DNA from 4 places in the Blautia sp. BCRC 81119 genome. Region 1 is predicted to be linked to each of the others. Evidence: predicted binding sites of a transcription regulator. Region 1 holds the regulator's gene; each other region holds the start of a gene.
What was found. Region 1 encodes Rex, which represses fermentation and respiration genes when NADH is low (regulators of the CRP and FNR family bind a similar motif). Its sites were predicted from a motif close to ATTGTTAANTANTTAACAAT; they were not measured.
Positions count from the first base shown of each region.

Region 2: a site for Rex is predicted at 3,514-3,533, ahead of DMI82_RS16475 (L-lactate dehydrogenase). Genes of this name have one in related genera too.
Region 3: a site for Rex is predicted at 1,651-1,670, ahead of DMI82_RS00800 (iron-sulfur cluster assembly scaffold protein). Genes of this name have one in related genera too.
Region 4: a site for Rex is predicted at 6,907-6,926, ahead of DMI82_RS10725 (4Fe-4S dicluster domain-containing protein). Genes of this name have one in related genera too.

Region 1 covers NZ_QJHD01000002.1:148,468-155,992, reverse strand. Annotated here, with positions in the region: gene alr (alanine racemase) at 1-1,166, opposite strand, end outside; gene DMI82_RS01760 (bifunctional ADP-dependent NAD(P)H-hydrate dehydratase/NAD(P)H-hydrate epimerase) at 1,163-2,680, opposite strand; gene DMI82_RS01755 (redox-sensing transcriptional repressor Rex) at 2,742-3,389, opposite strand; gene abc-f (ribosomal protection-like ABC-F family protein) at 3,604-5,520, shown strand; gene DMI82_RS01745 (pyridoxamine kinase) at 5,551-6,417, opposite strand; gene pdxR (MocR-like pyridoxine biosynthesis transcription factor PdxR) at 6,510-7,525, shown strand, end outside.
Region 2 covers NZ_QJHD01000031.1:13,968-21,492, forward strand. Annotated here, with positions in the region: gene DMI82_RS16470 (Tex family protein) at 315-2,471, opposite strand; gene DMI82_RS16475 (L-lactate dehydrogenase) at 2,544-3,491, opposite strand; gene DMI82_RS16480 (FMN-binding protein) at 3,838-5,442, opposite strand; gene DMI82_RS16485 (penicillin-binding Tp47 domain C-containing protein) at 5,586-7,525, opposite strand, start outside.
Region 3 covers NZ_QJHD01000001.1:180,914-188,438, forward strand. Annotated here, with positions in the region: gene DMI82_RS00795 (GGGtGRT protein) at 1-715, opposite strand, end outside; gene DMI82_RS00800 (iron-sulfur cluster assembly scaffold protein) at 756-1,448, opposite strand; gene DMI82_RS00805 (TraX family protein) at 1,695-2,432, shown strand; gene DMI82_RS00810 (UDP-N-acetylglucosamine pyrophosphorylase) at 2,556-3,224, opposite strand; gene DMI82_RS00815 (DNA topoisomerase) at 3,221-5,272, opposite strand; gene DMI82_RS00820 (formate/nitrite transporter family protein) at 5,274-6,029, opposite strand; gene DMI82_RS00825 (DUF3343 domain-containing protein) at 6,211-6,447, opposite strand; gene asd (aspartate-semialdehyde dehydrogenase) at 6,547-7,525, opposite strand, start outside.
Region 4 covers NZ_QJHD01000016.1:34,365-41,889, reverse strand. Annotated here, with positions in the region: gene DMI82_RS10750 (DUF3786 domain-containing protein) at 1-636, shown strand, start outside; gene DMI82_RS10745 (formate--tetrahydrofolate ligase) at 735-2,420, shown strand; gene DMI82_RS10740 (cyclodeaminase/cyclohydrolase family protein) at 2,519-3,148, shown strand; gene DMI82_RS10735 (bifunctional 5,10-methylenetetrahydrofolate dehydrogenase/5,10-methenyltetrahydrofolate cyclohydrolase) at 3,163-4,014, shown strand; gene DMI82_RS10730 (glucosaminidase domain-containing protein) at 4,036-4,797, shown strand; gene DMI82_RS10725 (4Fe-4S dicluster domain-containing protein) at 5,253-6,761, opposite strand; gene DMI82_RS10720 (complex I 24 kDa subunit family protein) at 7,162-7,525, shown strand, end outside.

The DNA of each region.
Region 1 (7,525 bases):
TGGAAAAAGCTCTCCTCTTCTCCGCATTCCTTACCGTCTTTGATATAAACCCGCGGAACACGTTTACTGATCCCACAGACAAATTCATAGGAAAATCTTCCGGAAAGATCTCCCAGTGTCTCCACACTGATAAATTCCTCTCCATCTCTTCCCATCAGGGTGACCTCGTCCCCGGCCTTCACCTCCGGGATATCTGTGACATCAACCATAAACTGATCCATGCAGACCCGTCCGAGGATCGGAGCTTTTTTGCCCCGGATCAGGACCCAGCCCTTATTGGAAAGCTGTCTCGGATAGCCATCTGCATAACCTACGGGGATCGTTGCCATTCTGGTAAAGCGTTCTGTAACAAACGTTCCTCCATAGCTTACCGCTGTTCCACGTTCCACATTTTTCACATAGGATACATGACTTTTCAGCTCCATTGCAGGTGTCAGCTTCACAATATCACGTTCTACCTCCTCTGACGGATAAATACCGTAAATGGTGATGCCAGCACGAACGACATTGAGATTTGCTTCCGGAACACGGATGATACCTGCACTGTTGGAGCAGTGACGTACCGGAATATGAACACCTCTTTTTTCCAGAAGCTCTGCAAAACGGAGATAACGGTCCAGCTGCACCAGTGCAGGAGAACGGTCGGTCTCATCCGCCCTGGCAAAATGGGTAAACATTCCCTCGATCACCAGATTCGGGATTTTTGAGATTTTTTCGATCTTTATCGCATTTTCCGGAATATCCGCATATCCGATCCTTGTCATTCCCGTATCCAGAGCCAGATGAATATGTACATTTTTTCCAATGCGTGCACCTGCTTTTGCATATTCTGCCGCTGTATTAAGATCCGATATGGTGATTCGGATATCATTGGCTGCAAGTTCCTCATAATATTCCTCAAATACAAGGCCAAGGATCAGGACAGGCTTGGTGATCCCTGCATGCCGAAGTTCCAGTGCCTCCTCTGCAGTAGCTGTTGCAAATCCCCAGATATAGTCATAGTCCTGGATCAGACGGGCAATAGCTCTGGCACCATGGCCATAACCGTCCGCCTTGATCACAGCGATGATCTTTGTCCCTTCTTTGACATTTTTATGCATTTCCTCAAAATTGTGGGCAATGGCATCCAGTGATACCAGTGCTTTTACTCTCTCGTATTTTTTCATAATTCCGACTCCTCTTCACCTATAGCTAATGCCTTGGGCAGATATTCTATGATATCTCCTGCCAGCATACTGCGCTTTCCTTTTTCAGCGGCTGCAAGATCACCGCAAAGTCCGTGAAGATAAACACCTAACGCGGCCTTTAAAACCATGGGAGGCTGTTCCTCCGTTTTCAGATACATACATAACACTGCTGCCAGGATCCCGGAAAGCACATCTCCGCTTCCTGCAGTTGCCATTCCGGAATTACCGGAAAGATTCAGATACATCTGGCTTTTCTCATCTGCGATCACCGTACATGCATCCTTCAATACGCACACAGAGCCTGTTTCCGCAGCACATTTCAGTGCAATATCTGCGATCTCATGCTGGATCTCCTGGATCGTTCTGCCACTGAGCCGGCTCATTTCTCCGATATGCGGTGTCAGGACTACATGCTCTCCCAGATACTGATACCACTGTGGATGTGCAGCCAGAAGGTTCAGGCCGTCCGCATCCAGGATCAGCGGCTTTTTCTCCCGGGCAGCCGCCGTGAGAAACCACTGTTCTCTCTCACGGCTGGCCACTGATGTTCCAAGTCCCGGTCCGATCACGATCACATCACACCAGGATAGAAGCTGTTCATTGGATTCCTGATCAAAGCGGCTGCAGACCATAGCCTCCGGAAGGAGTATCTGCAGTGGGATCCTGTTGGCTTCCACAGTCTGGATCTTTACCATTCCCGCACCGGCACGAAGTGCTGCACTGGCGCTTAAATAAGCGGCTCCGCACATTCCCTCACTTCCGGTCACAAAGAGCACTTTTCCGAAGGTACCCTTGTTTCCGCCGGGATCACGTTCCGGAAACAGCTTCAGATCTTTATTTTCCAGACAGGCGGCAGATGCAGTCACAGCTTCTTGCTCATAGATCCCGATATCGGCGGTAACGATCCTTCCTGCATACAGTCTTCCCGGATAAAAGCAAAGACCTCTTTTCCGGTAGGCAAATGTGACAGTCAGATCGGCGCTGAAGGCAATTCCCATTTCCAGGCCAGTATCTCCGTTCACTCCTGACGGGATGTCAACTGCGATCTTTTTGGCCCTCGCACTGTTCATCTCATGGATGATATCAGCATAATGCCCCTCGATCGGACGCGTCAGGCCTACCCCAAACACGGCATCTACTATAGTAGTATATTCACTCCACTGCGGGTTATTCACCTCCGGGACACGATAACCGGAAGCGATCTTATACTGAAGAGCAGTCTCTCTGGTCATTTTATCTTTGTTTCCGACCATATAAAACTCTACCCGGATCCCCTTCAGATGGAACAATCTGGCAACAGCGATACCGTCACCGCCATTATTTCCGCTTCCGCAGACTACCAGGATCCTTTCGTCCTTCTGGAGATACTTTTCTGTTTCCTCTACCACCTTCAGTGCTGCCCGCTCCATCAGAACCTCGGAGGGAACTCCGATCTCACGGATCGTTGTGGAGTCCAGATCCTTCATTTCTTTGCAGGTAACAAGCTTCTTCATTCTGTCTTCTGCCTCCCCTCTGTCATAGAGAAAGCTGCCGTTTCCGGCAGCTTAACAATTCTTACTTATCCACATGTTCCTGCCTGTATTTACTGAGATTATAAGACAGTGTCATCAGACTCTCGGAAAGATGAACGTTCTCTACGATCACATCATCCGGTGTCTCAAGATCGAGATGTGCAAAATTCCAGATTGCCTTGATCCCGTTCTCCACCAGGATATCCGCCATTTCCTTGGCTTTATTCTTGGGAAGTGTCAGAATCGCGATCTCCACGTTATTCTCTCTCAGGAAAAACGGAAGCTCACTGAGCATTTGGATCTCAAGTCCACGGACTGCGATGCCCTCAAGCACAGGATTTACGTCAAAGATACCAACCAGCCTGAACCCGCGCTTCTCAAAATCCACATAATTGGCAAGTGCCTGTCCCAGATTACCGGCACCCAGGATGATCATCGGATGAACGGTATCCAGTCCCAGGATCTTACCGATCTCTGTATAAAGATAGTGTACATTATAGCCATACCCCTGCTGCCCAAAACCGCCAAAATTATTAAGATCCTGACGGATCTGAGAAGCTGTGGTATGCATCTTCTTACTTAATTCATTGGAAGAAATACGTTCTACATTATCTTCCATCAGCTCTCCTAAGTAGCGGTAATAGCGTGGCAGACGCTTAATCACCGCTTTCGAGATTTGTTTTGTCTCCACGATAGTTTTCCTCCTTACCTTACACTAGGTTAATTATAACGAATTGACATTTTCCTGTCAATTAAAGTTGTCTATTCTGTACAAATTTCTTTATATTTTTTCTAATAATTGATTTTTTCTTTGAAATCCCGGCAGTTTCCGTTATAATAGGTGGAGGATTTTTCCCTGTTCAGACATAAACAGGGGTGATTCTTTATACAGGAGGACAGTTTTTATGATTTTATCATGTCAGAATATATGCAAGGCCTTTGGCGAAAAAGTAATTTTAAATGATGCATCCTTTCACATTGAAGACCGTGAAAAGGCTGCTCTGATCGGCTGCAACGGTGCAGGAAAGACCACACTGCTGCGTATCATCATGCAGGAGCTTTCTGCTGATTCCGGTACCGTGGTGCTTGCCCGGGATAAAAATATCGGCTATCTTGCCCAGTACCAGGATATCCACGGACATCATACCATCTACGAAGAGCTTCTTACCACCAAGCAGCACATCATCGATATGGAACGCCGTATCCGCAATATGGAACAGGAAATGAACACGGTGACCGGTGATGAGCTGAACCGTCTGATGGAAACCTATACCCGCCTGACCCATCAGTTTGAGCTGGAGAACGGATACGCTTACAAAAGTGAGCTGACCGGTGTCTTAAAGGGTCTCGGCTTCACGGAGGAAGATTATGACAAGCAGATTGAAACTCTTTCCGGCGGTCAGAAAACCCGCGTGGCGCTGGGCAAGATGCTTCTTTCCAAGCCGGATATCCTGCTTCTGGATGAGCCAACCAATCACCTGGATATGGAAAGCATCTCCTGGCTGGAAACTTATCTTCTGAATTATCCGGGAGCTGTTTTTATCGTCTCCCATGACCGTTATTTTCTGGATAAGGTGGTCACCAAGGTCATTGAGATCGAAGCCGGACAGACCCGCGTATACAGCGGCAACTACTCTGCCTATGCTCTCAAGAAGGCTCAGCTTCGTGACGCACAGTACAAGGCATACTTAAATCAGCAGCGGGATATCAAGCATCAGGAAGCCGTTATCGCCAAGCTGAAATCCTTTAACCGTGAAAAATCCATCAAACGTGCGGAAAGCCGTGAAAAAATGCTGGACCGTGTACAGAGAATTGAAAAACCTCTTGAGCTCCAGGACCGGATGCGTATCTCGCTGGAACCACGGGTGTTAAGCGGAAACGATGTGCTCCACGTGGAAGCGCTTTCCAAGGCCTTTCCGGGACAGACCCTGTTCTCCGATATCTCCTTTGATATCAAACGCGGCGAGCGTGTGGCACTGATCGGAAACAACGGAACCGGAAAGACCACCATGCTGAAGATCATCAACGGTCTTATTGAGGCAGATGCCGGCAAATTTTCCCTTGGTTCCAAGGTGCAGATCGGTTATTACGATCAGGAACATCATGTTCTGCATATGGACAAAACGATTTTCCAGGAGATCTCCGATACTTATCCGACTCTCACAGAGACCGAGATCCGAAATATGCTTGCCGCATTTCTCTTTACCGGAGATGATGTTTTCAAGGAGATCTCCGCACTTTCCGGTGGAGAAAGAGGCCGTGTTTCCCTTGCAAAGCTGATGCTTTCCGAAGCCAACTTCCTGATCCTTGACGAGCCTACCAACCATCTGGATATTGCCTCCAAGGAGATCCTGGAGGAAGCACTGGTCAGCTACACCGGTACAGTCCTTTATGTATCCCATGACCGTTACTTTATCAATCAGACTGCGACCAGGATCATGGAGCTGACAAACCAGGCAGTGGTAAATTACATCGGTGATTATGATTACTATCTGGAAAAGAAGGAGGAGCTGACCAGTACCTATGCACCGGGAAGCACTTCTCCGGAGGCACCTGCAGAAGAAAAAGCGGTTTCCGAGAACAAGCTTTCCTGGCAGCAGATGAAGGAAGAACAGGCAAAGAAACGAAAACGGGAAGCCGAGCTAAAAAAAGTCGAAGCCCGTATCGAAGAGCTGGAAACAAGAGACAGCGAGATCGACGAAACCATGGTCCTTCCGGATGTCTGCACCAATGTAGCGGAATGTACAAAGCTGAGCCGCGAAAAAGCATCCATCGCTGAAGAACTGGAAGAACTTTATGAAAAATGGGAAGAGCTGGCCTGACGGTCAGCTCTTTTTTATCCCCTTATGTTTTTATGGAAGCAGCATGCCGAGATGCTGTTCAAAGCATACACCATCGTTACGGTCTGTTCCTTCCTCCACCGCATCCCGGATCGATGCCGAGATAAAATCCACGGCCAGCTCTGCACAGGTTTTCATGGAATATCTTTTTACCAGCCCTGCACTGAGCACGGATGCAAAAAGATCTCCTGTCCCGGAATAGCTTCCGCCGGATTTCTCTGCAAATACCCAGGAGCTGTTTCCGTTTTCCAGGACAAGATTCCCCATTTTCAGAGGCTGCCCCTCCTCCCTGTGATCCACTCCGGTGATCACAACGGCAGGAAGTGAAAATTTCCGGGCAAGTCCGCACCCGATCTCCCGGATTTCTTCCATCCGCCGGGCCTCTGATGCCTTTTGCAGTTCCTTCCAGATCTCCTCCATTTTTTCTTTTCCGTAGAGAAGAAGGAGGGCTTCCGTAAGGTTCGGTGTGATCACATAGGAACGACGTGTCAGTTCGCAGAACCGGCTACGAAGCTCTTCTGTATAGATCGGATAAACCGCGCCGTCATCCCCCATCACCGGATCTGTAAGGATCAGAGTATCCTTCCCTGCAAACGCATCCATAAATTTCAGGATCCTGTCTGCCTGCTTATCGTCAGAAAGAAATCCTGTATAGATCCCATCCGGGAAAAATCCTCTTTTTTTCCACTGCTCCATATATGGTTCCATATGCTCTGTGAAATCCTCACAGAAATAACTTTCATAACCGGTCTGGTTGCTTAAAACAGCGGTGGGAAGTGGACACGCCTGGACTCCCATCACCGAGATCACCGGGATCGCTGCTGTCAGTGAACATTTCCCCAGCCCGGAAAGATCATTGATCACTGCTATTTTTTTCATGGTAATTCTCCAGTCTTGAGTTTTTTTCTGTAATATTATAGAATGAACTGTCAGGTTTACGCAATCATTTTTGGAAGGAAATCATCATACTTATGTTAAATATATCTGCAGAACACAAAAAAGAACACCTTTATCTGGAGGTTTATCACTATTACCGGAAACTGATCCTGGAAGGCCGTCTCCTTCCCGGAAGCAAAATGCCCTCCCTCCGCAAATGCGCCCAGGAGCTGAAGCTGAGCCGTACCACCATCGAAAATGCCTATCTTCTGCTGGCAGCAGACGGCTATATCATCGCCAGGGCACAGAGCGGCTATTATGTCACCGGCATTGCTTCCAAGCAGCATCTGCTTACCCCCGAAAAACAGGATAAGGATATCACGCCCTGCCTTTATGATTTTGCTTCTTCCGGTGTTGACCGGGAAAGCTTCCGTTTTGATCTGTGGCAGCGTTACATCAAAAGTGCCCTCCGCCAGGGCGACCGTATGCTTTCTTATGGCGAACCCCAGGGCGAAAGCGATTTCCGGGAGGTTCTCGCAGACTATATCCGGGAACGCAGAAATGTGATCTGCTCCCCGGATGACATTGTAGTAGGGGCCGGTCTCCAGCCCCTTCTCCAGATCCTCTGCCCTCTGATCCATGAACGGAAAACCGTTTCGTTCCCCACACCATCCTTCACCACATGCAGCACCATCTTTCAGGATTACGGCTTTGATGTCCATTACCGGGACAAAAGCTGCGATGTGATCTATGTTTCTCCTGCTCACATGACGAAATGGGGCGAGATCATGCCGGTAAAACGACGCCTGGAGCTGATCCGTCATGCGGAGATCAATGACCATCTGATCATTGAGGATGATTTCGAAAACGAATTTGTTTATTTCCAGAAACCGACGCCTTCACTTTTCGGCCTTGCAGGTGGTGAAAACGTTGTCTATATCGGTTCCTTTTCCAGGCTGCTGCTGCCCTCCATCCGTGTCAGCTTCATGGTACTGCCGCGCTCTCTCCGGGAAAAATATACAAAAAAAGCAGCCTTTTATAATCAGACTGCTTCCAAGGCAGAACAGATTGCACTCTGCCAGTTTATCCGCGACGGGCATCTGGCTTCCCA
Region 2 (7,525 bases), on a different contig from region 1:
CGATCATTCGATATACATATGCGGATCGATCTATGTATTCCTGATGTAAACATTCCCTATAATCCGCATCTGGTAATATAATAATACAGCAGTGGTTTTTCCCTGTAAACCTGATTTCTCCGGTTCTATAAAGTATAGGGTATAAACCACTGCTGTATTTCTGTTATAGCTTTATTGTATATCTGTCCGGTAATCCGCCGCAGAATGCTGCTGAATATACATTACTGTTCACTCTGTTCTCAGTAACACGCCTGGCGATGCACAGAATTTATGCTGATCGCATAAATTCGCGCGGTATGTCTCGGATTTTCTCTTTATTTACTGATTCCCTTCATGGAAAGGCTGATACGTTTTTTCTTCATATCAACACCAAGAACACGGACATCCACGATATCTCCCACACTGACTGCTTCCAGCGGATGTTTGATGAATTTCTCGCTCATCTCGGAAATATGGACCAGGCCATCCTGATGCACACCGATATCCACAAAAGCACCGAAGTCAATAACATTGCGGACAGTTCCCTTGAGGACCATGCCTTCTTTCAGGTCTTTCATATCCAGGACATCGGTACGGAGGATCGGTTTCGGCATCTCGTCACGTGGATCTCTGGCAGGTTTTTCCAGTTCCTTTACGATATCACGTAAGGTTGGCTCTCCAATCTCCAGCTCCTTTGCCAGTTTTCCGTAATCGCGGATCTGCCCGGAAATACCGGTAAGCTTACGCTCTGCCACATCTTCCGGTGTGTAGCCCAGCTTTTCCAGGAGTTTTTTTGCTGCGTCATAGCTTTCCGGATGGACACTGGTTGCGTCCAGAGGATTTTTGCCTCCTGTGATCCGTGTGAAACCTGCACACTGCTCAAAAGCTTTCGGACCAAGCTTGGCAACCTTAAGAAGCTCTCTTCTTGTCTGGAAACGGCCGTTTTCCTCACGGTAGGCTACAATATTCTTTGCGATGGCCTTGCTGATTCCGGAAATATACTCCAGAAGGGATGCAGATGCAGTATTCAGATCCACTCCGACCTTGTTTACACAATCTTCCACAACGCCGTTAAGGGCTTCTCCCAGCTTTTTCTGGTTCATATCATGCTGATACTGACCGACACCGATGGATTTCGGATCGATCTTTACAAGCTCTGCAAGCGGATCCTGTACACGTCTTGCGATGGATGCGGCGCTTCTCTGTCCAACATCGAAATTCGGGAATTCTTCCGTGGCAAGCTTGCTTGCGGAATATACAGAAGCACCTGCCTCGTTGGTGATAACATACTGGACCTTTTCAGGGATTTCCTTAAGAAGCTCCACGATGATCTGCTCGGATTCTCTGGATGCCGTTCCGTTTCCTACAGAGATCAGTGTCACATGATATTTGCTGATAAGCTTTTTCAGGGTTTCCTTTGCGGCACGGATCTTGGTCTCATTGGTTGGTGCTGTGGGATAAATAACTGTGGTATCCAGAACCTTTCCGGTAGGATCTACCACTGCCAGCTTGCATCCGGTACGGAAGGCAGGGTCCCAGCCAAGAACTACCTGTCCTGCAATTGGAGGCTGCATGAGAAGCTGCTCCAGATTTTTGCCAAAGACATGGATGGCACCGTCCTCTGCTGCCTCTGTAAGGGCGCTTCGGATCTCACGCTCAATAGCCGGTCCGATGAGACGTTTATAGCTGTCCTCAATGGCTTCTTTCAGAACAGGTATAGTGTATGGATTATCGCGGACGATCACCTGTTTTTCAAGATAACGGATGATCTCTTCCTCAGGTGCAAGGATCTTCACAGTAAGGAATTTCTCTTTCTCACCACGGTTCAGAGCAAGGACACGATGACCTGCAAGCTTTTTCACCGGCTCCTCAAAGTCATAATACATCTCGTATACAGACTGCTCCTTCTCATCTCTTGCGGTAGAACATATAGTTCCCTTATCCATTGTTCTCTTACGGATACTGATACGATAATCTGCTTCATCAGAAATGTGTTCTGCAATGATATCTCTGGCACCGCTGATGGCCTCTTCCACAGTTTTGACTTCTTTTTCCTCAGAAAGAAATGCTTTTGCCTCTTCTTCAAGAGGTTTCTTCGTCATCTGGAGAAGGATGATGTCGGCCAGCGGTCCCAGACCTTTTTCCCTGGCGATGATGGCACGTGTACGGCGCTTCGGGCGGTACGGACGGTAAAGATCCTCTACCACAACGAGTGTCTGCGCTGCCTCGATCTGTTTCTTCAGCTCCGGAGTCAGCTTGCCCTGCTCCTCGATGCTGCCCAGAACCTGAGCCTTTTTATCCTCAAGATTTCTTAAATAAGTAAGTCTCTCATTAAGATTACGAAGCTGTTCATCGTTCAGTGTACCGGTTGCTTCCTTACGGTATCTGGAAATAAAAGGAATGGTGCAGCCTTCATCGATCAGCTTAACCGCTGCCTCGACCTGCCATTTCTCAACGTTCAATTCTCTGGTAATTACCTGAATAATATCCATTTTTATCTTTCTCCCGTTGTTTCAAATTTGCCTGAGGCTGCTTTTTCCTCTTTACACAGCTTCTGACATTTATCAAAGATCAATCTGTGCGATCACGTCCTTCAGAGCATTGGCGCTTGCATGAAGCTTCTCTGTCTCCTCCTCGGTCAGCGGAACACGAACGATACGTTTTACACCTTCCGGTCCGATAGAAGCCATGGTACTAAGACATACGTCTTCAACACCGTACTCTCCGTGAAGCATGGTTGATACACTGACTATTGTATCAGATGCTGCAAGAAGAAGCGAGCAAAGTCTGCAAACAGATACGGCTACCGCATAAAATGTAGCACCCTTCTTGGCGATCACAGTTGATCCTGAAGTATGAACATACTCCAGAACCTCTTCTCTGTCAAGTGGCTGCAGATCTTTCTGATCCTCATGAACGATCTTGTCAAACTCATCAAGGGTCGCACCTGCAACAAAGGCTCTGGACCACGGTACAAAGGAAGTATCTCCATGCTCTCCGAATACATAGGCGTGGATGTTTTTCTCAGATACACCGTAGTGCTGAGAAAGTCTGCAGCGGAGACGGGCCGTATCCAGGGCGGTTCCGGAACCAAGGATCTGATTTTCCGGCAGTCCGGAAAGCTTTGCAAATGCATAAGTCATAATATCACATGGATTACTTACGATAATATAAAGCGCTTTGGGAGCCACCTTTACGATCTCCGGAGTAATACTCTTCATAATGTTGACGTTGGTCTGTGTCAGCTCGATGCGAGTCTGTCCCGGTTTTCTGGCAATACCGGAAGTGATGATCACAATGTCAGAATCTACAGCATCCGGGTAATCTCCTGCCACGATGGAGATCGGCTCACGGAAACTGGTTCCCTGCTCAATATCCATAACCTCACCTTCAGCCTTATCTTTGTTAATATCGATCAGAACAATCTCTGATGCAATACTCCTCTGTGATAAGGTATAAGCGATAGTTGCTCCTACACTTCCTGCTCCGATGATCGTAATTTTACTGCTCATATTTGTTCTCCTTTCAGCGTTGTTTGTCATTTTAATAACAACTTTAATTACACACATTCAAACATAACATAAAACATTGCCCTGTGCAATAAAAATTTTATTGTATTTCTCAGGTTAATTCCCGCTAATTTGCATTTCAAATTATTTAAACCGATTGTATTTTCTGATATTTTCCCTATTATTCTGTATACATTCCTGTTATTTTTTTATCGATTTATAGAAGCAATTTCAGAAACCTAGCAAAAAACCTCTGAACTTCAAAAAAATCAAGAAGTCCAGAGGTTTCTTTCACCTCTTATTATTGGCTTAGATTCAGATGTTTATAGCTGCTCCAACGTTCACCCGGTTAATTCTTTGCCTGGGCAAGGGCCTTTTGTGCAGCGTCCAGGATCCCTTCGGAGGAATATGTGGCTCCGCTGACAGTATCGATTCCATCCGCCGACTGGTTTGCCATGATCTGAGAATAGATCGTGCTCCATGCAGGATCAAAAAATTCCGGTGTATCCTGATTTGTCTGCTCAATGGATACGATCTGGCCTCCTGAGATCGTAATTGTCAGATATGTTTTTCCTCCATATCCAAAAGCCGAGCCTGTATACGTTCCATCTCTGTACATTCCCACCGGTTCCGGTGCTTCCGTTGGCTCCGGTGTTGCATCCGGCTCATCTGTCCCTGGTGTTGGAGTTACATTGGGTTTTTCAGGAACCGGCGTCACATCCGGGTCGTCCGGCTCCGGCGTCGGGGTTGCTGCCGGCGTCTCTGTTGGCTTCGGTGTGGCCGTTGGTTTCGGCGTTGCCGTAGGTTTCGGTGTGGCTGTTGGCTTTGGTGTCGGTTTCTTTGTCGGAGTTGGTGTCGGTTTCTTTCCATACTCCGGATTGATCGCTTCTTTAAGAGCTTTTTTTACAGCGTTGAGAATTCCGTTGGAGGAATAGGTTGCTCCGCTGACTGCATCAATATCATCTACAGAATCCGTACCAATGATCTGTTCCTCCAGCACGCTCCATGCTTTTTCAAAAAACTGCTCCGTGTCCGTATTTTCCTGTTTCAGGGCTTCGATCACTCCATCCTTGATGGTCACAATTACTTTCACGTCTCCATTGAAGCCCTTTGCCGAAGCTGTATATTTACCGTCCAGATATTTTTGGGGACTGTCCGGATCTTCCGGTTTCTTTGTAGGAGATGGTTTTTTTGTAGGTGACGGAGCTGATGTCGGAGTTGGTAAAGCAGTTGCTGCAGGTGTAGGGGTGACCTGCTGGCTGTTTCCATCTGCCGCTGCCTGGGAGAGGGCATTCTGAACTGCCTGGATGATTCCGTTGGAGGAATAGGTTGCTCCACTGACTGCATCTACATTCGGTGTATTTCCGGCGATCATCCTGCTGATCACACCCTGAGCTGACGCAAAATACGACGCGGTTTCTCCAGATGCCTCCAGAATATCTATGGCTGCAATCTTTCCGCCGCTGATTGTTACTCTCACGCGAATCGTCCCGCCAAATCCGGTTCCGCTTCCTTCATACGTACCGTCCTTATATCCATCTGCCGGAACGCTTGCTACCGGTGTCTGCGTGGTTCCCTGTCCTGCGGCGCTGGCATTGCTTTTTGCAGATTCGGAAACCGTTCTTGTACCTGAGCTTTTTTTCGCTGCTGTTTTTTTTGCACTTTTTTTCGATGAGCTTTTCTTTTTTGTTGTACTGTTTTTCTCAGCTGTGGCAGTTGTGCTGTCAGAAACAGTATTTTCTTTTTCATACCCGAGATATTTTTCCAGCTCTGAAGCAGACATTACGGTCGTCTCTGCTTGCCCGACTGCTTCTGTCTCTCCATCAGAGCCCTTCGCCTTTATGCCTGAAAACACAAGCGCCGCAATCACAGCAGCTGCAGGAACCAGCTTGGTCCAGGGTATCTTCGGAGTATTTTTTTCCTCCTGCTTTTTATCTTTCAGATCTTTTTCCATGCTTCCTTACTCTCTCCTCTTTTCTTGCGGCCTCTGTCAGACATTGCTCTTCAGAAATCAGCAGACCTCTGCCGCAGACATTGCTCTATGTCTGCGGCAGAGGCTTCTGGATATCTGTGATCACATTCGGTTCAACAGTGAAATTATTTAACTGTTACCACAAATTTCTTTGTAATTCCGTTGCATTTCACTGTGATCGTTGCTTTACCTTTTTTGATTCCCTTTACAACACCCTTGCTGTTTACAGCTGCAACTTTTTTATTGCTGCTTGTATATGTAACCTTGCCTGCAGGTGCTGCTTTGGATCTGATGGTTGTTGTTTTACCTTTTTTGATCGTTGCAGAAGATTTTACAAGACTGAATGCAGGATTCTTGACAACTACTTTGCAGGTTGTCTTCAGGGCTCCTGCCTTTGCTGTAATCGTAACGGTTCCTGCTTTGATTCCTTTTACAACACCTGTTTTACTGTTTACGGTTGCAACCTTTGTGTTGCTGCTTGTGTATTTTACAGTTGCAGATGGTGTTGCAGTTGCTTTTACAGTTGCTGTTTTTCCTTTGTAGATCGTTACGGAAGCCTTTGCGAATTTAATTGTAGAAGCTTTTACTGTTACCTTGCAGGTTGCTGTGGCATTTCCGACCTTTGCTGTGATAACTGCTGTTCCGGCTTTTACGCCTTTAACGACACCCTTGCTGCTTACCGTTGCAACCTTTGTGTTGCCGGACTTAAATGTTACTGCTGCATCGCTGTCATTTGTTGTTGCCTTAAGAGTCGTTGTTTTTCCTGTATATACAGCTGCTGCTGTCTTATCAAGTGTAACTGTTACCTTCTGAAGCTCTTTCTCTGCTCCCTGAAGATGTTCAAGTGCTTCATTTACCTCAGCCTGACTTGCATCTGTTTTTGCAAGAATGTCTTCTGCTTCCTGAAGCTCACCGGCAAAGGACTTCCAGGTTGCAATTGTGTAATCTGCCTCTGCCAGAGCCTTTGCAGCTTCCACTTCTGTTTTAAGACTTGTAAAATCAGTTGGCTCCATTGTAGGATTTACGATATTCTCTGCAGTTGCCTGGAAGCTGTAGGTATAGTCATTATATCCGAGAGCATACACTGTCAGTTTCCAGTATCCTGTTCCGTCTGTTCCTCCCGGAAGCTTGCAGCGTGCAGATTTTGTAAGTCCAAGCTGGATTCCCATTGCTTTATGCATCCAGTTATCTGCGGCAAACTTGGTTCCATAAGAAGCGAGGCATTTTGTATATGTGGAATCATCTCCATAATAATCCCAGCGTACAGCCTGCATATTTGCACCAAGATCGCCATAATTTCCATTGAGATCCACACGGAGGAATTCGCCGTAGCTTCCGCTTGCTGCTTTTACACTCGGCTTGATCTCTGTTGCTGTTTTTAACGCCTGATCCTTGATACCGGAAGCTGTTCCGTCTGATTTTCTTGCTGTAAATGTAAAGCCGTCACCATTTTTCTCCACATATTTCAGACCATTTGTCTGTGCATTTACGTCTGCCACAAGGCCTTTATAATACTGGAGATTGTTTTCACTGTATCCTCCGGAGAGCACAGCTCCATCCTGTACAACATTATACTTTTTGCAGAAATCTGCAAAATCTGCGGTCTTAACTGCTACCGGGACATATTTCAAACCATATATCTCATAATGATCCATCGTATAGGTTTTTCCATCTTCTGTTGTTATACTGCCTCTGTTCCATTTTACCTTGGAACCATCTGTAAGATAAAGTGTGCTTCCTTTATCCTCCCAGTAGGATACGTCGAATCTGGTTCCGTCTTCAGCAATGATCGTAGCTTCTGTCTGATAGCTTCCTCTGTGGAGTCCATGATTTGCAGTCGCTCTTGTTACTGTATCAAAAGCTCCTGTATCAAACTCACTATGTGAATCCTTCTCTTCTGAAGAGCTTGTATCTCCAGCTGCATATACGCCTTCTGCTGCCCAGTACTCACCCCAGGTAAGTCCTGCATATACGTACTGATACTCGCCTGTCAGCTGGTCAGAATCGGAAAATGCTTCCGCCACTTCATCGCCTTCTGTGAAATCCTCTTCCCCTGTAGAGAACG
Region 3 (7,525 bases), on a different contig from region 1:
CTACCGGATGCTGGAAACGAGTCGGGTTTGTGGAGTTTCCTGTAATGGAAACGTCAACGCCCTCTTTCCACATGATCGCAACACCTTCCGGAACGCTGTTAGCGCCGTAGCAGTTAACCTTTGCACGAAGTCCCTCAGAATAGGATTTACGGAATACTTCCTTAACCTCGTTCTTATATGGATCATACTCTGTCTCTACATATGTAAAGCCGTTGATACGGGAGATGATCTGAGCAGCATCTTTTCCAAGACCGTTCAGGATAACACGAAGAGGTTTTTTACGAACCTTGTTTGCTTTCTCAGCGATACCGATCGCACCCTCAGCTGCTGCGAAAGACTCATGTCCTGCAAGGAAACAGAAGCAGTCTGTCTCTTCCTCAAGGAGCATCTTTCCAAGGTTTCCATGTCCAAGACCTACTTTACGTGTGTCTGCAACGGATCCCGGGATACAGAAAGCCTGAAGACCTTCTCCGATAGCTGCAGCTGCATCAGCGGCTCTTCTGCAGCCTTTTTTGATCGCGATAGCTGCACCTACTGTGTAAGCCCAGCAAGCGTTCTCGAAGCAGATCGGCTGAATGCCTTTGATCTGATCGTAAACGTTCAGTCCTGCGTCTTTAGTGATTTTCTCAGCTTCTTCGATAGAAGCGATTCCATAGCTGTTTAAAACAGAATTGATCTTGTCAATTCGTCTCTCATATGATTCAAATAAAGCCATTTCCTGTAACCTCCTGATATTTTCACCTTACGAAGTGTAATTACTCTTTTCTTGGGTCGATGATCTTAACAGCATCTGCAACACGGCCGTACTGACCCTTTGCTTTCTCCCATGCTGTGTTCGGGTCATCACCTTTCTTAATGAAGTCAGTCATTTTTCCAAGGCTTACGAACTGATATCCGATGATCTCATCGTTCTCGTCAAGAGCGATACCTGTAACATAACCCTCAGCCATCTCAAGGTAACGAGGTCCTTTTTTCAGAGTTCCATACATTGTACCAACCTGAGAACGAAGTCCTTTTCCAAGGTCCTCAAGACCAGCGCCTACTGCAAGTCCGTCCTCGGAGAATGCAGACTGGGAACGTCCGTAAACGATCTGAAGGAAAAGCTCTCTCATAGCTGTATTGATTGCATCACATACAAGGTCTGTGTTCAGTGCCTCCATAACGGTAAGTCCTGGAAGGATCTCAGAAGCCATAGCTGCAGAGTGAGTCATTCCTGAACATCCGATTGTCTCAACAAGTGCCTCCTGGATGATTCCCTCTTTAACGTTAAGGGAAAGCTTACAAGCACCCTGCTGCGGAGCACACCAGCCAACACCGTGTGTAAATCCGGAGATATCCTTTACTTCTTTTGCCTGAACCCATTTTGCTTCTTCCGGGATCGGAGCGGCACCATGATGTACGCCCTGTGCCACTGGACACATTTCTTCTACTTCGCGTGAATAAATCATTTTAAAACTCCTTTCAAGTATAGATTGACCGATGTTATTGAGAAAAAAAGTTCGATAACACCCTATCGCTATTTTCTCACAAAACCGTTGTTTCGTCCAGTCATATTTGATAAAATTTTGCCATAAAACGCATAATATTGGTAGTTATTCCGGCAGTATTGCATGCCTAACTGTCAAATATTTCTGGCAACTACTGTATGTATGTGATAATATATTAGCAAGTTTAACCTTGGAGGTATATTTTTCATGAATGCATCTGTGGATTCTGTTTTTCCAGAAAAATACCGCATTCTCAGCGGAAGCGCTCTGAAGATGATCGCGATCATCACCATGCTGATCGATCATATCGGAGCTGTGCTGCTCAGTATGTATCAGCCTGCACAGAAAATCCTGTTTACACTTTTCGGCAGAGAATATACTGTATATCTTATTTTCCGCGATATCGGAAGAGCTGCTTTTCCCATCTTCTGTTTTCTCCTGCTGGAAGGCTTCCGTCATACACGGAGCCGGTTCCTCTATGGAAGAAATCTCCTTCTTTTTGCGCTGCTCTCAGAAATTCCGTGGAATCTGATGTTTACAAATACGCTGCGTTACGAAAGACAAAATGTGTTTTTTACGCTTTTCCTCGGATATCTGGCCTTTTGTGCCATTGAATATTTCCAGGCCAGACCTTCGATGCAGCTTCTCTGCATCCTGGGACTGCTTGTTGTTTCCATTTTTCTGAAAGCAGACTATGGATGGCGGGGGTATATCTTCCTGCTGATCATGTACTATATGCGAAACGATAAGCCAGGCCAGGCAATCCTCGGAAGCTGCTGGCTTTACTATGAATGGAGAGCCTCCTTTGCCTTTCTGTCCATTAACCTGTACAATGGAAAAAGAGGCTTCATCCGCGGAAAATCAGCAAAATATTTCTTTTACTGGTTTTACCCAGTCCATATTATAGGACTGGTCATACTTCGACAGCTTTTGTTTTTATCTTAATCCCGCCCGCTCCCGGTCGGTTCATCCTTCCACGACCAATACTGTTGCATCCATCACCCCATCAAAAAAAGCTGCACTTTCTCAAAAGTGCAGCTTAAATGCGTGTCCAGAAGAATATGTTTCTTATTTTTTCTTTACGATCTCTTTTGCATTTTTATAAATGGAATCCGCCGGAACACATCCACGTACCGGTGACAGCGGGTAAATATTGGAATTCCGTCCGATCACAGTACCGGGATTCAGCACAGAACCGCATCCGACTTCAACATGATCCCCGAGCATCGCTCCGAATTTCTTAAGACCGGTTTCGATCTTTTCATCCCCGTCTTTTACGACAACCAGCTTCTTGTCTGATTTTACGTTGGAACAGATCGATCCGGCACCCATGTGGGACTTATATCCCAGCACAGCATCTCCAACATAATTATAATGAGGAACCTGAACCTTGTTAAACAGCACTGCATTCTTAAGCTCTGTGGAATTTCCCACAACTGCGCCCTCACCAACGATAGCCTTGCCGCGGATAAACGCACAGTGGCGCACCTCGGCGTCTCTGCCAATGATAGCCGGTCCGGTGATACTTGCAGTCGGCGCAACTGTAGCAGATCTTGCGATCCATACATTTTCGCCCTTCTCCTCATATTCAGAAGAATCCAGTGTTTTTCCCAGCTTAATAATGAAATCTCCGATCTCCGGAAGAACCTCCCACGGATAGGTTTTTCCCTCAAAAAGCTCTGCTGCAATGGTCTCATTCAGATCCAGCATATTGCTGATAGTAAAATCTTTCATCATGATGATCTCTTTCCTCCCTGTCTGGAAGCTCGCTCCGGCTTCCTGTAGTTTACAGCGGCCACATCAAAAAACTGCCGCAGGTTATACTGATAATTGCTTGCCTCCACCTGCCGGGTACGTACCCGCACAAAATGCTCCAGCTTGTCCATATATTCCTGTTCCGTGATGCTGCCCTCTGCCACATAGGTGAGCCCCTTTTCCCAGCTTGCCGTAAGCTCCGGGTTCAGAAGCTGCCGGATAGAACAATTTACCACATCAAAGATCATTTCCCCAAGAAGCGTTGGAGTGATCACCTGGGTCTTTTTGTTCAGTGCCAGATATTTGATGTTAAAAAGCTTCTTCAGGATCTCGGCACGGGTAGCACTGGTGCCGATCCCGCTTCCCTTGATCTGGGCTCGAAGCTCCTCATCCTCGATCAGCTGTCCTGCATTTTCCATGGCAAGGATCATGGAACCGGAATTGTATCGTTTGGGCGGTGAAGTCTCACCCTCCTTGATACTCAAACCGTTCACAGGAAGTATATCACCCTTTTTCAGCTTCTGCAACGCCTCCAGGAGCACAGTATCACAGGAAACCTCGTCTTCCTCTCCATTTCTGTTTTTCTCACTGTCTGAAGCCCTTTTCCGCGAAAAAGAATTCGTGGCGGTCTTCAGATAGCCTTCTTCTTTGAGAACCTTAAAGGATGAAAAGAATGCCTCGCCATCCAGCTTCGTCACAAGACTCACCTTCTGATAAACGGCCGGCGGATAAAAAATACACAAAAATCTCCGTACAATAGTCTCGTACACACGCTGCGCAGTAAGAGACACGCTTCCAAGCGCATTCAATCCCTGACCGGTAGGAATGATCGCATAATGGTCTGTGATCTGCTTGTCATTCACATATCTGGTCTTTGCAATGCTTTTCCAGGATTCCATCCCCAAAACCTCTGCCGCCGCAGCACCGGCCTGCTGATAATTTCGAAGACCGGATATATTCTTGTATATCTCCTTGGCCACTGCCGTGGAAAGAACTCTGGCATCCGTTCTCGGATAAGTCACCAGCTTCTTCTCATAAAGCTCCTGTACGATCCGGAGTGTCTCGTCCGGACTGATCTTAAACAGCTTTGAGCACACATTCTGAAGCTCCGCCAGGTTAAAAAGAAGCGGCGGATTTTTGTTTTCTTTTTTTCGTTCCACCTTTTCCACAATACAGGAAAGGGGCTGGTTCACCATCAGCTGATCGATCAGCATCTGTGCATGCTCTTTTTTCCTGAAGCCGTTTTCTTTATAAAGATACGGGGACTGGAAATACCGGCTGCCTTCCACAGCTCTCCATTCACCGTCAAAATTTTCGCCTGCAAGTCCAATGCTGCCAAGGACACGGTAAAACGGTGTCTTCACAAAGACACGGATCTCCCGTTCTCTCCGCACCACCATGCCAAGAACACAGGTCATCACACGCCCAACTGCAATGGCCTGATATTTGGAATGGAGATAATTGGTGACACTGCTTCCGTAGCGCAAGGTCAGAACTCTGGAAAAATTGATTCCCATAAGATAATCTTCCTTTGCGCGGAGATACGCAGATGCTGCCAGATTATCATACTCCGAGATATCCTTCGCTTCACGGATCCCTCTTAAGATCTCTTCCTCTGTCTGGGAATCGATCCACACACGTTTCTGGACTTTCCCCTTTACTCCTGCCATCTGGGCTACCAGACGGTAGATATATTCACCCTCACGTCCGGAGTCGGTACACACATAAATGGTATCCACATCCGGCCGGTTCAGCAGTCCTTTTACGATCTCGAACTGCTTTTTGACCCCGGGGATCACTTCATATTTAAATTCGCGCGGCAAAAAAGGCAGGGTATCAAAACTCCACCTTTTAAACTTGATATCATATTTTTCGGGATAGCTCATGGTAACCAGGTGTCCTACACACCAGGTTACCACAGAATCATCAGATTCCAGATATCCGTCTTTTCTCTGACCGTTGATCTTCAAAGCCTTCGCAAATTCCTGTGCCACGCTGGGCTTCTCCGCTATGTATAAAGCCTTTGCCATACTATTTATCTGCACTCATCTTTCTAAGCGGCCATGCCAGAAGCACAGCTCCGCCAACTATATTTCCCAGTGTTACGATCACCATGCTTTTAAGCATAGCGCCGACAGACAATCCTGGCACCATACAGAATGCAACTGTAAAAATACCCATATTTGCAATACAATGCTCAAATCCGCTGACAACGAAACCTGAAATACAGATCACAATCATCAGGAACTTGCCTGACTCACTCTTCAGCTTAATGCCGCAGAGAACAGCAAGACAGACGAAGAAATTACAAAGTACCGCACGGAAAAACATCTGTCCTGCCGGAATACTCAGTTTTCCGTTTATAAATCCAGCAAAATAATCTGCTGTACCGGACGCTCCGGCACCTGCAAAGATCAGCGCCAGGATCAGGCATCCCACAAAATTGCCGATGTAACTGATTCCCCAGACCTTGCCTACATCTTTCCATGATACGCTCTTGTCATACGCACCAAAAGCCATTACCAGATTGTTACCGGTAAACAGCTCTCCTCCTACCATTGCGATCAGCAGGACCGCAATAGAGAACACGATGGCTCCAAGGAATTTCCCCCATTCCGGGAATGTCTTGGAAAATACATTTCCAACAACGTTACTGTAGATCATCGCCACATCAATAAAAAATCCGGCCATGATCGCCCGCATAAAGTATTTTCCGAAATTGCTGTTCAGTAAGTTTATCTTACCCTTCGCAGCGGTTGACAGTTTCTCTACATCCTCCCTGTTCATAAATAGCACCTCCACATATTTTTAGCAAGCGTGGCACTTTGTTGCTGCTTCTTTGTTCACAGCAACACGCTTTCCGGAAATCTGCTTGTTATATTGTAACACTTTACTAATTATTTAACAATAAAAATGCGAAAATTTTCAAAAATTTCCGTTTTGTTACATACAACAAACAATATCCGTTTTATACCAGAACACGATAGATGCCATCCCAGGCCAGTTCCTTTTTTTTCAGGAAATTTTCTGTTTCCTCCTCTGATTGCTCCACGCATTTCCATGCCAGTCCGCACTGGGCACTGATCTCTGAAGGGATCGGGATCAGCCTTCCCGGAAATTCGGATTCCTTGGCCGTTCTTTCCATTTTCATGGCAGCCGTGGTTGTGGAAAATGTCACAACTGTAGTAATTACTTTTCTGCGCATATCTCCTTTGTTCCTTCCACATACGCAAAAACAGGACACCGGAAAAACCGATATCCCGTTCCTGATGATTTTCTTTATTTCCTGTAAAGGATCCAGTTCTTATTTAGCCTGGATATATCCTTTCGCTTTCAGAGTTTCTGCACAGAGAACCGCTCCGCCTGCGGCACCTCTTACTGTGTTATGGGAAAGTCCGATGAACTTGTAATCATAAACAGTATCCTCACGAAGACGTCCTACAGATACTCCCATTCCATTCTCATAGTTTACATCCATCTGTACCTGCGGACGGTTGTCCTCCTCAAGATACTGGATGAACTGCTTCGGAGCGCTTGGAAGCTCAAGCTCCTGCGGAAGTCCCTTAAACTCAACCAGCTTCTGGATCAGCTGCTCTTTGGTAGGTTTCTTGCGGAATTTAACGAATACAGCTGCTGTATGTCCGTTGAGGACCGGAACACGTACACACTGGCATGTGATGACAGGTGTGGTAGCCGGAACGATCACGCCGTCCTCGATCTTGCCCCAGAGTCTTAATGGCTCCTTCTCACTCTTCTCTTCCTCACCACCGATGTACGGAATGATGTTGTGCTCCATCTCCGGCCAGTCCTTGAAGGTTTTTCCTGCTCCGGAAATAGCCTGGTATGTAGTGGCAACTACTTCATACGGCTCGAGCTCTTTCCATGCGGTAAGTACCGGAGCGTAGCTCTGGATAGAGCAGTTCGGTTTAACAGCTACAAAGCCGCGTTTTGTTCCGAGACGTTTCTTCTGGAATTCGATAACCTCGAAGTGCTCCGGATTGATTTCCGGAACTACCATCGGAACGTCCGGTGTCCAGCGGTGTGCGCTGTTGTTGGACACAACCGGTGTCTCTGTCTTTGCATATTCTTCCTCGATCGCCTTGATCTCATCCTTAGTCATATCAACCGCGGAAAATACAAAGTCAACAGTAGCTGCAACCTTCTCAACCTCGTGAATATCCATAACAACCAGCTTCTTTACTGCCTCCGGCATCGGAGTATCCATTTTCCATCTGCCGCCTACAGCCTCCTCGTAGGTCTTGCCTGCGCTTCTCGGGCTTGCC
Region 4 (7,525 bases), on a different contig from region 1:
TATGAAAAAGACAGCAAAGAAAGAATGCCCTGGGAGCATTATACAGAGGAGTTCGCTAAGGCAGACCCGGCAGAAATTGCCGGACGTCTTTCACTTCCTTATGACGAAGAGAAGAAAGAACTGACTCTGAAATTCCTGGGAAGCGTTTATTATATTTCCTGGCCGGATTTTCAGGTAACTCATGAGGAAGATGATGCGGGATTTTATCCTCTTGAGGAAATGCATTATGCAAAGATCCTTGCTATCCGTTTTCTGCTGAACGGGAATGTATCTCAGGGAAGCGGAAGGTTTAAAACATACAGGGAAATGCCCTGGGGAGAGGTTTATCTCCGTCAGTTTGATGGCAGGTGCATCAAACGCCTGGCTTTCACATACGGAAACAGACTTAAGGATTTCAAGGAAATCATGGAACACATCCATGCGGTTCCCGTGGATCATGGAGATATTGCATACCAGGTGGAGATCTTTCCGGGATATGTAGTTCAGATGATCCTCTGGGAGGGGGATGATGAATTTCCGCCGTCCTCACAGATCTTGTTTTCCGATAATTTTCCGGTTTCCTTTGCGGCTGAGGATATGGCCGTTATGGGAGACGTTATCATTGGGTCTTTAAAGGCATTTCTGAAATGTCTTTAAAAATGAAAAATAGTTAAGAACAGGATGGGACCTGTTTTTATAGAGATGCAGTTTTAAGGGATTAAAAACTGTAAAAATACCTAAAGGGAGGTAACATTATGGGATTTAAAAGTGACATCGAAATTGCACAGGAGTGCGAAATGCTTCCAATTACACAGATTGCAGAGAAGGCAGGTATTGACGACAAATATTTGGAGCAGTACGGTAAGTACAAAGCAAAAATTGATTACAATCTGTTAAAAGAGAGTGACAAGAAAGATGGTAAGCTGATCCTCGTAACAGCTATCAACCCGACACCTGCAGGAGAGGGAAAAACAACAACAACCGTTGGTCTTGCAGATGCAATGCAGAAAATGGGCAAAAAAGTAATGGTAGCTCTTCGTGAGCCATCCCTCGGACCGGTATTCGGTGTAAAAGGTGGTGCAGCAGGCGGCGGTTATGCACAGGTAGTTCCGATGGAGGATATCAACCTTCACTTTACCGGTGACTTCCATGCGATCGGTGCGGCAAACAACCTTCTTGCAGCAATGATCGACAACCATATCTTCCAGGGTAATGACCTGAACATTGACCCGAGAAAGATCACATGGAGACGTTGCGTGGACATGAACGACCGTCAGCTTCGTAATGTAGTAGATGGTCTTGGCGGAAGAACAAACGGTATGCCGCGTGAGGATGGATATGATATCACAGTTGCATCCGAGATCATGGCAGTTCTCTGTCTTGCAAGCGACATCAAAGACCTGAAAGAGAGACTTTCCAGAATCATCATCGGATATACCTATGGTAAAGTTTCCGAGCAGAAACCGGTAACAGCTGGTGATCTTCATGCAGAGGGTGCTATGACAGCACTTCTGAAAGATGCCCTGAAACCAAACCTTGTACAGACACTGGAGCATGTTCCTGCAATCGTACACGGCGGACCATTCGCAAACATCGCTCATGGATGTAACTCCGTAACAGCTACAAAGATGGCTATGAAACTTGCAGATTATGCTATCACAGAGGCTGGATTCGGTGCTGACCTTGGTGCAGAGAAATTCCTTGACATCAAGTGTCGTATGGCAGGCCTTCATCCAAGCGCAGTTGTTATCGTAGCTACTGTTCGTGCACTGAAATACAACGGTGGTGTTCCGAAGGCAGATCTGAACAACGAGAACCTTGAGGCTCTTGAGAAAGGTCTTCCAAACCTTCTGAAACATGTAAGCAATATCAAGAATGTATACAAACTTCCATGTGTAGTTGCTATCAATGCATTCCCGACCGATACCAAGGCAGAGCTTGACCTGGTTGAGGCAAAATGTAAAGAGCTTGGCGTTAACGTTGCACTTTCCGAGGTATGGGCAAAAGGCGGCGAAGGCGGCATGAAGCTTGCTGAGGAAGTAATCCGTCTTGTTGAGGAGCCGAATGACTTCACATATGCTTATGAGCTTGAGGGATCCATCGAGGATAAACTGAATAACATCGTACAGAAAGTTTACGGTGGTAAGAAAGTTGTTCTTACAGCAAATGCTCAGAAACAGGCAAAACAGCTGGAAGCACTTGGATTTGGCAACTGCCCGATCTGTGTTGCTAAGACACAGTACAGTCTGACTGATGATCAGACAAAACTTGGTGCACCGACAGACTTTGAGGTAACAGTACGTAACCTGAAGATTTCCGCAGGTGCAGGATTCATCGTTGCTCTGACAGGTGAGATCATGACTATGCCAGGTCTCCCGAAAGTTCCGGCAGCAACCAAGATCGATGTAGATGAGACAGGTAAGATCACAGGTCTCTTCTAATCGGAACATAAGATCAAAAACAACCGGAGGGGGCTTTTTATAAAGCCCCCAATGGGCTCTAAAGAGTGCTAAAATAAGAATATAAGGAGGAGAGTCCTATGGGATTTTCTACAAGTACTTGTACTGAATTTGTCGAGGTATTAAGCTCCAAGGCACCGGTTCCAGGCGGCGGCGGCGCTTCGGCTCTTGTAGGTGCGGTTGGTACAGCTCTTGGAAACATGGTTGGAAGCCTTACTGTCGGTAAGAAAAAATATGCAGATGTAGAAGATGAAATGTGGGAGCTGAAAAAGAAATGTGATCAGCTTCAGAAAGATTTCCTTCATCTGATCGAGAGAGATGCGGAAGTTTTTGAGCCTCTTTCCAAGGCTTACGGAATGCCGAGAGAGACAGAAGAAGAGAAGGCTGAGAAGGCTCGAGTAATGGAAGCTGCCCTCAAGGAAGCATGCTCTGTTCCTATGGAGATCATGGAGAAATGCTGCGAGGCTATTGAACTTATCGTTGAGTTCGGAGCAAAAGGTTCTAAGCTTGCAATCAGTGATGCTGGTGTAGGTGCTGCATTCTGCAAAGCAGCTCTTAAGGGAGCAAGCCTGAATGTGTACATTAACACAAAATCTATGGCTGACCGTGCATATGCAGAGGAATTAAACAAAAAAGCAGACGCTATGCTTGAGAAATATACGAAGATCGCAGACGAGACATTTGACAGTGTTCTCGGAAGACTGAAATAGGAGGAACCAGACAAATGGCAAAGCAGTTATTAGGTAAAGAAGTAACAGCGGCTCTCAATGAAAAGATCAAAGCGAACGTTGCAGAGCTTCAGGCAAAAGGTGTAGATCCTACACTTTGCATTATCCGTGTTGGTGAGAATCCAAGCGATATTTCCTATGAGAGAGGTGCTACAAAGCGCTGTGAGACTCTTGGTGTTGCATGTGAGAAAATCCTTCTTCCGGAGGATGTTTCCCAGGATGAGCTTCTTGCAACCATCGATAAAGTAAACAAAGATGACAAGATCCATGGAGTTCTTCTGTTCCGTCCGCTGCCAAAACATCTGGATCAGGCAGTGATCGAGAATGCACTTGCAGCAGAGAAGGATGTTGACTGTATGACAGATCTTTCCATGTCTGGTGTATTTACAGGCAAGAAGATCGGATTCCCGCCATGTACACCGCAGGCATGCATGGAGATCCTTGATCACTATGGAATCGACTGCACAGGCAAAAAAGCGGTTGTTATCGGAAGAAGTCTTGTAGTTGGTAAACCGGCTGCCATGATGCTTGTTAAGAAAAATGCGACAGTAACGATCTGCCATACAAGAACCGTTGATATGCCGTCTGTTGCAAAAGAGGCGGATATCGTCATCGTTGCAGCTGGTCGTGCTGGTGTTGTCGGCGCTGATTATGTCAGAGAGGGACAGACTATTATCGATGTTGGTATCAATGTCAATGCAGAGGGCAAGCTTTGTGGTGATGTTGATTATGCGGCAGTTGAGCCAATCGTTGATGCGATCACACCGGTTCCTGGCGGAGTAGGAAGTGTTACAACTTCTGTTCTTGTAGGTCATGTGGTTGAAGCTGCGATGAGAAAAGCGCAGTAATAAAGGATTGATTATTGATATATGTACAGATTCCGAAATAGTTTTTGTTTACGGATGATGATGCTTGCAGGCGTTCTGGTGATCGGAACGCCTGTGGGTGTTTTTGCAGAAGAAGTGGATCATTCCATGGAGGGACAGATCTCCAAGCCGCAGTCATCCGGAGAGAGTGATATAGATAGTTTTGTGGATGATTCCACAGATAATACTTACGGATATTATACGATCATGGGGTGTACCACAGTGGATGTGGAGGATATGGTGGCGCAGTATGAGGCGCAGAATGTGGAGTATCCTTCCGGTATCCTGACAGAGGGCGGTGCACCGGACATTGATACGTTTTGCACAATTGTGATAGAGGAAGCGGATACGGAGGGTGTCCGTGGTGAAGTTGTTTATGAACAGGCGATGCTTGAGACCGGATGGCTTCAGTTTGGTGGGGATGCCAGTGCAGGGCAGTTTAATTTTTCGGGGCTGGGGACTACCGGTGGTGGTGTTGCCGGTAATTCTTTTCCGGATGTAAGGACGGGGATCCGGGCGCAGGTGCAGCATCTGAAGGCTTATGCTTCTTCGGAGGAGTTGAACCAGGCTTGTGTGGATAACCGTTTTCAGTATGTGACCCGGGAGAGTGCACCTTATGTGGAGTGGCTTGGGATCCAGGAGAATCCTTATGGGGGCGGATGGGCCGCCGGGAGAAGTTATGGATATAAGCTTAGGAGTCTTCTGGCGGAGTTGAAGGGGGAGGAGTATACCTGGCCGGAGAGTACGGAGACGGTGGAGAAGTAGTGGTGGTGGCGAACGGGACGGTAGTGGCGAACGGGACGGCCCGGAAGGGAGTGCGGTTCTGTCTGCGGCCGGGCTTCGTCGGCGGCTGGATCTAAGGCGCCGGGATTCTGCTAAAACCATTTTCCAAAAGCCAGAACTCGCGGCTTTTTGCCGCTCAGACAGCTGGCTTTTGAAAAATAACGCAGAAGTCCCGCCGCCTAAGATCCAGCACACCTCCTGCAGAGTCGTCCGCAGACAGTACCGCACTCCCTTCCGGGCCTGTGCGTTGGCGGTGTTAGGTTGTCTGGCTATGGGGAAGGATGTGGATGAGGGATGGAGGCGGGCTTTGCCCTGTCCTGGTTGATAAAATAATGGAGATGCAACCTTGAAGATTAAAGATCTAGGTTGCATCTCCGTTTTTTATTCAATCAAATTGAAATATTTGGGGAATTATATAGTGGAATATTTTGAGGTAGTTAGTTCAACTCCAGGTTTTCCAGTTCCTGTGAGGGGAGTTTTGGTTCTGAGCTGTCTACGTATTTTTTGAGGGCCTTGGAGGTTTTTGCGAAGCCGGCGTTGGTTCCGGCGCCTCCGATGCAGCCTCCGGGGCAGGCCATTCCTTCGATCATGCAGTTTTTGATCTTGCCGGCTTTTGCCAGAGTGAGGACTTTTTTGCATTCGGCAAGGCTTTCTGCGTGTTCGATGTGGACTGGTACATCGGGATAGTATTCCTTCAGACAGTTTTCGATGGCTCCGGCTACGCCGCCTGCAATGGCGTAGCCTCGTCCTGCTGCGGTTGCGGCCTGGGTTTCTTCCGGGAGCTCTTCGCAGGTGGATGGGGTGATGCTTTTGGCGTCGAACAGGCCCCAGAGTTCCTCGAAGGTGATCACGAAGTCTACATCACTTCTTACGGAATGACGCATGGCTTCCAGTTTCTTGGAGGCGCATGGTCCGATGAAGACTACTTTCGCATGGGGGTGCTCTTTTTTTACGATCCGGGCAGTTGCCACCATCGGGGTCAGCTCCTGGGAGATGTTGTCGATCATAGCCGGGAAGTATTTTTTTGCCATGACTGACCAGGATGGGCAGCAGGAGGTGAGGAGGAACGGGAGGTGGCCGGTTGCTACTTCTTTGGCGTAGTGGTGTGCTTCAGAGATGCAGCCGATGTCTGCGCCCAGTGCTACCTCATAAATGTTTGAGAAGCCCAGCTGTTTGAGAGCGGAGCGGAATTGGCCCGGGGTGACGTATTCGCCGAACTGATTGATGTAGGCGGGGGCGATTTCTGCAATGATCTCAGTTCCTTCTCGGAGGGCATGTGCCAGCTGGAAAATCTGGGATTTGTCGGAGATAGCTCCGAATGGACAGCTGACCATGCACATGCCGCAGGATACGCATTTATCCTGGTTGATGGAGGCGCGTCCCTGTTCATCGCTCTCGATGGCTTTTACACCGCAGGCACGTTCGCAGGGGCGTTCTTTATGGGCGATGGCATCGTAAGGACAGACAGCTTTGCATCTTCCGCAATGGATACATTTGTCCTGGTCGATGAAGGATTTTCCGTTTACCATGGAAATGGCGCCTTTGGGGCAGGTGAGTAAACAGGGATGTGCGACACAGCCGCGGCACATGTTGCTGACTTCGTATTTGTTGGATTCGCATGCGGAACATGCGGAAGGGATCACCTGCATAAGAGGTGGTTCATAATATTTCTCGTCAATGTTGCTGGCCTTCACGCCATCGGTAAGGTGGACGGAACGATTTTCCGGGCGGAGGGAAAGTCCCATGGCCAGACGGACACGTTCGCTTGCAACAGCTCTTTCACGATAGATGCTTTCGCGGTATTTCGCGCGTTCCTCTACAATATTGTAGGGAATGGATTCGATATCATGGATCATTGATTCGTCCGTGGATTCAAATCCGATCTTAGCAATTTCGGTAAAAATCTTTCGCCGGATCTGTTTTACTGGTGTGTCAAGATTTCGCATAGATGTTCTCCTTTACAAAATAAATTAATTAAATGTTTTCCACGCACTTTTTATCTATCTTAAAGTAATTGAGAAATAAAATCAATAACCGGCTTTAATGTTTTGGGGCAGAAACAAAGAGCAGATTTGTATCTTTATTATCAAGGTTGTTAAAAATTGAACATATTTTATGGAAAATAGATACAAAATCAGTAAGTCACTGTAAACATTTCGATATATTCTGAAAAAAGCAAAAAAATCGCTTGTGAAAAATGACCATATAAGTTATAATTAAAGGCATGAAATAGTGCAAAATAATGATTTGCATAAATGCGCGGCACTGACAGAGTGTTAAAGCATTAACCTGTAGTGGAACAGGTTGATCAAGTGGAAAATCTATGAGAAACAAGGAGGGAACCGAATGTTAGACCAGACGTATTACAGAAAAACGGACGAGATCATCGAGCACTACGGCCGGAAAGCTGCATCACTGATTCCAATCATGCAGGATATTCAGGCTGAGTACCGTTATCTTCCGGGAGAGCTTCTTACTTATGTTGCGGAACAGATTGGTGTAAAAGAAGCGAAGGCGTACAGTGTAGCTACTTTCTATGAAAACTTTTCCTTTGAGCCGAAAGGCAAGTACATCATCAAGGTATGTGACGGTACTGCCTGTCATGTACGTAAGTCCATGCCTGTAAAGGAAGCAATGCTGAAGGAACTTGGACTGAGTCATAAGAAGCATACTACAGATGATATGATGTTTACCGTTGAGACAGTTTCCT